DNA from 2 places in the Kribbella jejuensis genome. Region 1 is predicted to be linked to the other one. Evidence: riboswitches for the same ligand, from Rfam matches in the RefSeq annotation. Region 1 holds a riboswitch; the other holds the start of a gene.
The links. A riboswitch is a leader RNA that binds a small molecule or an ion and turns the genes downstream of it on or off. The one in region 1 is predicted to bind FMN.
Positions count from the first base shown of each region.

Region 1 (3,396 bases):
CACGTCGACGGCGATCCAGATCAGCCAGAACTCGACGAACCCGCGGGCCATCCCGTACGTCGCCAGGATCGACCCGGTGAGGATCCACGCGTCCCACTGCGGGCCCCACGAGCCGAGCGCCTTCAGTACGAAGTACGCGATCGCGTAGAGCACCACGCCGATACCGAGCAGCTCGAGCCGCTCCCGCATCGTCGCCCACCGCGGCTGGACCGCGGCGGTCGCACCGTGATGACGGGTCTGGTACCAGCGGTACCACCCGTACAGGCTGATCAGTGCGAAGAACACCTGCCGGCCGGCCTGGCCCCAGAGGTCCTTGTCCTGCGGGGTGTCGAAGATGCCGCCGACGAAGACCGTGAACAGCAGCACGTTGCCGACGATGCCGACCGGCCACGCCGCGACCAGGCGGCGCATCCCGAACAGCGCGCTGGCCAGGCCGAACACGTTGCCGACGATCTCCCGCACCAGTACCGGCGAGCCGGCGATCGTGACCTGCGAGGTCAGCAGCCAGTTGATCGGGTTCACTTGTTGCCTCCAGCAACAGAAGAGGGGATGGCGCCCGCGGTCAGCAGGCGTTCGACGTACTTCGCGATCACATCGACTTCCAGATTCACCGTGTCGCCGACCTGGTTCGATCCGAGCACGGTCAGCTCCAGCGTCGTCGGGATCAGGCTGACCCCGAACGTGCCGGTGTCGTCGTCCACGTCGGTGACCGTCAGCGACACCCCGTCGATGGCGATCGATCCCTTCTCGGCGACGTACTTCAGGATCTCCGGCGAGGTCGCGATCCGGACGTCCTCCCAGCGCTCGCCGGGCGTCCGCGAGGCGATCGTGCCGGTACCGTCGACGTGGCCCTGGACGATGTGCCCGCCGAGCCGTTCGTGCGCGGCGACCGCGCGTTCGAGGTTGACCGGCGAGCCCTTCTCGAGGCCGCCCAAGCTGGTGCGCTGCAGCGTCTCGCGCATCACGTCCGCGGTGAACACGCCGCCGCCGTAGTCCACCACCGTGAGGCAACAGCCGTTGACCGCGATCGACGCGCCGTGTGCCGCGTCCTCGGTGACCCGCGGCCCGCGGACGGTAAGCCGCGCGGCGTCCCCGTCGAGGTCCAGGGACTCGACCGTGCCGAGTTCTTCGATGATGCCGGTGAACATCTACTTTCCTCCCAGAGGAACCAGGGTCAACCGGACGTCGTTCCCGAGCCGGGTGACGTCCGCTAGCTTGAACCGCCGCAGGTGGTCGATCGATTCCGCGCCGAGGTCGCCGACCGCCGCGAACCCTGAACCGAGGACGGCCGGGGCGACGTACGCGACGATCTGGTCGACCAGGCCGGCGCGCAGGAACGCGGCCGCGAGCGTCGGGCCGCCTTCGAGCCACAGGTGCCGGATCTGCCGGTCGTCGAGCTGCCGGAGCACCTCGGCGGGATCGTGGGTCGGCAGCAGTAGCGTCTCAGCTCGGTCGTTGCGGACCCGCGCGGCCGCCGGGACCTCGCGGTCGCCGACCACCACACGTAACGGCTGCCGCGGCGCCGGTACGTCGTTCTCGTCCCGGACCGTGAGTTCGGGGTCGTCGTCGAGCACGGTCTGCGTACCGACGGCGATCGCGTCGCACTCGGCGCGCTTGCGGTGGACGTCGGCGCGCGCGATCGGGCCGGTGATCCACTTGCTCGTCCGGTCCGGCGCCGCGGACCGCCCGTCCAGCGTGGTCGCGAACTTCCAGGTGACGAACGGGCGCCCGACCCGGACGCTGTGCAGCCACACGTGGTTGACGGCTTCCGCCTCGGACTGCAGCAGGCCCTGTACAACCTCGATGTTCTTGCTGCGCAGCTTCTCCGCGCCACCGGAGGCCGTCCTGTTCGGATCGGGTACGGCGTACACCACGCGCGCGACGCCCGCCTCGATCAGCGCGTCCGCGCACGGCCCGGTGCGGCCGGTGTGATTACAAGGCTCCAGCGTCACGTACGCCGTACCGCCGCGGGCGCGGGCACCGGCCATCCGGAGCGCCTCGACCTCCGCATGCGGGCCGCCGGCAACGGCATGGAACCCTTCGCCGACCGGATGGCCGTCGCTCGCGGTGATCACACAACCCACGACCGGGTTGGGATGGGTACTGCCGATGCCACGTGCGGCCAGCTCGACGGCACGCCGCATCCAGGCGGCATCCATCGGCGACACGTCGTTCACTGCTCGGGCCCCTCGTCGTCACGGACGCGCTGCCGGGGCTTCGCTCGGCACATCTGCTCCGCCGCCGTCGCCGGAACCACCTGGGTCCCAACGCCAGGTCCGTCACCGGACCCCTCGCCGCCGCGGTCCCGCAGGCCTCACAGCCCACGCTCCGCGCCGCCGGGCGCCAGAGCACACCCGCCGACCGCGTGCGCCTCCCATCCGGACTTTCACCGTCGGTCCCGGAATTCCACCAGGTCAACCGCTTCTTCTTGCGAAGTCGCGGGTCGCGGACTGTCACCGCCGGCTCGGAATTACACCGACCCCGGAGCACGCGAGTGGGTTTCACTCGTGCCTCAAGTATGCCTCGTCCCGCAACCTCCACCACGACCCAGGTCACATCGTGGCCGCGGCGTTTGCTATTGCAAAATCATCTTTGCAGTTGCAAAGTACGCGTATGGAACAGAGCGCGCAGAACGTGCGGCAGCAGGTCGAACTGTACGGCGAACCGCTGGGCGAGGTGGTACGCCGGGTCACCGCGGCGCTCGGACTGACCCAAGGTGGGCTCGCGCAGGTGATCGGACTGTCGGCGCCGATGCTCTCGCAACTGGTCAGCGCCCAACGCGTGAAGATCGGCAACCCCGCCGTGGTAGCACGCCTGCGAGCCGCCTCAGAACTCGCCGACCTGGCCATCGCCGGCGGAATCGACCCAACCGACGTCCCCGCCGAACTGAACACCATCCGCTCCACCACCACCGCCTACCCCACCCCAACCACCCACACCCACCCCACCCGAGCCAACCACTCAACCCCACCACCCGACCCGTGGCCGACCGCACCTTCCGAAAGCTCGCCGGCCGTACCCTCAGACATGGCGCGGGCACCCGGGTTGGCCGCCGGAGTCGGGTCGTCGGTCGGTCGGGGGGCGACTGTTCGGGCCAAGCTCTCGCCGGGGTCCGGGGCGGCCGCTCAACCGCAGCAGCCGGTCGCACCGTGGTCGTCTGATCAGCCGGATCTGTCGGCTGCTACCTGGCCGATCGGCCAACCGAACCCGTCGGCCACACCTTGGGCGACCGTTTCGGGCGAGCTTCCGGCGCGTGTCGTCGTTCGGGAGATCCAGGATCTGTTCCGGGCGGTCGCGTCGGCCGAGGAGATCCAGCGGGCGGCCGCGGCAGCGGCAGAGGAATCACCGGCAGTCGCCGAGCTATTACTTGCCTACGGCACCGGCCGGACCGCGGAC
Region 1 is NZ_VFMM01000001.1:1,127,039-1,130,434, forward strand. Features, by position in the region: gene pnuC (nicotinamide riboside transporter PnuC) at 1-522, opposite strand, end outside; gene FB475_RS05410 (riboflavin synthase) at 519-1,148, opposite strand; gene ribD (bifunctional diaminohydroxyphosphoribosylaminopyrimidine deaminase/5-amino-6-(5-phosphoribosylamino)uracil reductase RibD) at 1,149-2,159, opposite strand; FMN riboswitch at 2,363-2,493, opposite strand; gene FB475_RS36645 (helix-turn-helix domain-containing protein) at 2,614-3,396, shown strand, end outside.

Region 2 (3,396 bases), 2.4 Mb from region 1:
CAGCGGCACGGTGTCGTCGAACACCATCACCGGCCCGCCGTTCTCGCGGTAGACGATCAGGCCGCCGTCCTTCGTACTCAGTGCACGCCCGGAGATCACCCGGGTCCAGTCCGGCTCCATGTCGGTGGTCGGCAGGCCGGCCAGGATCTTGCCGAGCATGCCGACGTACGACGAACCCTCGAAGCTGAGCGCCTCGCGCCAGCCGGCGCCGGGCGCGAGGAAGAACTCGGAATGGCCCGGCTCCTCCGGATGCAAGCGCCACTGCCAGAGGCTCCCCGCGCCGTAGACGACACCCATTGTGCCGCCCGCGCACAGGTTGCTCCACGCTTCGTGGCCTTGCCACCATCCCTCGGCGACGCCGGTGCGGCCGGTGTGTTCGTACGTCGGTTCGCCGTTGGCGACGGCTTTCACCGGGTGGTTCCGCCACATGTCGGCGACGCGCTCGGGGACGTGCTCGCCGGTGTGACCGGTCTGGCACCACTGGAAGTCGAGCCAGTCCGCGTCCTGGTGGGCGGCCGGGCGGATGTGCGGGCGGTAATGGATGCCGGTCGGCTGGTTGTAGCAGTCGGTTGCGTGTACTTCGGCGCCGCCGGCCGCGATCTGCGGCTCGGTACCGGCGCCGTCCGCTCCGACCAGGTAGATCGCCGGCTGAGCGCCGTACCGGGCGACGAGGTAGCGGCAGTAGGCGGCGTACTCCTCGCTCGGTACGACGGCGCCGGCAACGTCGAGGCCCTTCCAACCGAACCCGTGGAAGACGGGCTGCAGCACCGGGACGATCCCGTGCGCGACGAGGATCCGCAGCAACTCGTCGAGGTACTGGAAGTACTCGAAGTTCAGCTCGTTGAGGTGGCCGTCGGACAGATCCTCGAAGGCCACCCCGAACCCCTCGTCCTGCGTACGGTCCCGCGGGCCGACCGCTCGCATGTCCGGTTGCACCGACATCAGCAGGACAGCATTGAAGCCCTTGGCCTGCCGGTCGGCGGCGTACTCGCGTACTTGCTCCGGGGTCGCACGCCACGGCAGCGCCCAGGCGGTATCGGCCACCAACACCGCCGGCGTCCCGTCCGCATGCACCAGACTCCGCCCACCAGGAGACATCCGCCAGAACCCATGCACGTAGAACGGATTGCCCTCCCCCTCACCCACCGCCCCCACCTCGAACTCCCCCGACGCATCCCCATCCACCCACCCCCACCGCCCGGCAACGGGCGCGGCAAACCGCACCTTCCGCGCGGCGCCGTCGTAGAACGTGGGGCGCCGGAGGCGGAGCCCGGTTTCGTGCTCGAAGTCGACCCAGTCGGAGCTCGCCGGTAGCTCGATCTCATGCCAGACGGGTGAGATGGACATGACACTCCTGAAAGGCTCGTTGACGTTAAGCTGAGGACGGAAAGAACACACGTGCTCTGGGGTCGGTGAAATTCCGAGCCGGCGGTGACAGTCCGCGACCCGTGACTTCGTGAGAAGAAGCGGTTGACCTGGTGGAACTCCAGGACCGACGGTGAAAGTCCGGATGGGAAGACGCACGTGGCAACCGCACGCCTCCGAAACAGCAGGCGTGGGTTTGTCGTTGCCCCCGGAGTGCTCACGATGTGCACCGCCGAGAGGACAACGAAGATGAACACATTGACCAGCCTGGACACCATCGAACGCGCCGTCGCCGAGCTCGCCGCCGGTCGACCTGTGGTGGTAGTCGATGACGAGGATCGGGAGAACGAAGGCGACCTGACGTTCGCCGCGTCCCTCGCCACTCCCGAGCTGATGGCCCTGCTCGTCCGCCACACGAGCGGGTACGTCTGCGCGCCCGCGGCGGCCGTGGTGCTGGACCGGCTCGAGCTGCCGCTGATGGTGCCGGACAACCAGGACAGCCTGCGTACGGCGTACACCGTCTCCGTCGACGCAGCGACCGGCGTCGGCACCGGCATCTCCGCCGCGGATCGGGCACGGACGGTCCGCGTACTGGCCGATCCCTCGGCGCAGTGCACGGACCTGGTCCGGCCCGGTCACATCCTGCCGTTGCGCGCCGTCGACGGCGGCGTCCGGCAGCGCCCCGGCCATACCGAGGCCACGGTCGAGCTCGTCCGGCTGGCCGGCCTGCCGCCGGTCGGCGTGATCGGCGAGCTGATGAACGACGACGGCACGCTGATGACCGGTCCGGACCTGCGCGCGTTCGCGGACGCTCACGGCTTCGCCATGGTCTCGATCGCCGACCTGGTCAGCTACCTGTCCTGACCAGCTCGCGGGCGGCGTCGGCGATGCCGTCGGCGGACAGCCCGTACCGGTCCAGCAGGTAGCCGGCCGACCCCGTGGGGGCGAACTCGGGAAATCCCAGGATGGTCACCCGGGCCGGATGCTGCTGTACGACGGTCTCGGCCACCGCGCCGCCGAGACCACCGGCGGCGACCGCTTCCTCCGCGGTCACGATGCCGGCCGTCTCCCGCGCCGCCGCGACCACTGCTTCGGTGTCCAACGGCTTCACGGTCGGCATGGACAGCACCCGCGCGGAGATCCCTTCCGCGGCGAGCTGTTCGGCGGCGGCCAACGCCCGCCACAGCACGGTCCCGTTGCTGATCAGTGTCACGTCGTTGCCCTCGCGGACCGTGATCGCCTTGCCCAGCTCGAACGAGTAGTCGTCGGCGTACACCTTCGGCACACTCATCCGGCTGACCCGGATGAACACCGGCCCGTCCACCGCGGCCGCCCAGCGCAGCGCGGCGGCGGTCTCGATCGGGTCGGCCGGCACGATCACGGTCATGTTCGCGATCGCCCGCAGCCAGGCGATGTCCTCGATCGAGTGGTGCGTCGGCCCGAGTTCGCCGTACGCGACACCGGGGCTCATCCCGCAAAGCTTCACGTTGGTGTTCGAGTACGCCACGTCGGCCTTGATCTGTTCGAGCGCACGAGCGGTGAGGAAGCAGGACGCCGCCGAGACGAACGGGATCCGGCCGCCATTGGCCAGCCCGGACGCGACGCCGACCATGTCCTGCTCGGCGATGCCGACGTTGATCAGCCGGTCCGGGAACGCCTTGCGGAAGCTGTTCAGCTTGCTCGATCCGACCGAGTCGTTGACCACGCCAACGATCCGGTGATCGGCCTCGGCGAGCTGGGCGAGCGTCTCGACATACGCGTCCCGGCAGTCGTAGCGCGGCTGGTCCGCGATCGAACGGGTCTCGAGGACGGTCATTTCAGCTCCTTCAGGGCCTGCTCGAACTCAGCGGCATCGGGGACGCGGTGGTGCCAGGCGACGTTGTTGCTCATGAACGAGATCGGGTGCCCCTTGTGCGTGTGCGCGATCACGAACGTCGGCTTGCCCGGGCGGAACGGGACCGCGGACAGGACGTCGAGCAGCTCGCCGTGGTCGTGACCGTTCACCTCGACCACCGCGAACCCGAACGCGGC
Region 2 is NZ_VFMM01000001.1:3,489,074-3,492,469, reverse strand. Features, by position in the region: gene FB475_RS17285 (apiosidase-like domain-containing protein) at 1-1,347, opposite strand, end outside; FMN riboswitch at 1,395-1,528, shown strand; gene ribB (3,4-dihydroxy-2-butanone-4-phosphate synthase) at 1,615-2,229, shown strand; gene FB475_RS17275 (transketolase family protein) at 2,213-3,181, opposite strand; gene FB475_RS17270 (transketolase) at 3,178-3,396, opposite strand, start outside.
Region 2: linked by a shared signal. The riboswitch ahead of ribB (3,4-dihydroxy-2-butanone-4-phosphate synthase) and the one ahead of ribD (bifunctional diaminohydroxyphosphoribosylaminopyrimidine deaminase/5-amino-6-(5-phosphoribosylamino)uracil reductase RibD) in region 1 are both predicted to bind FMN.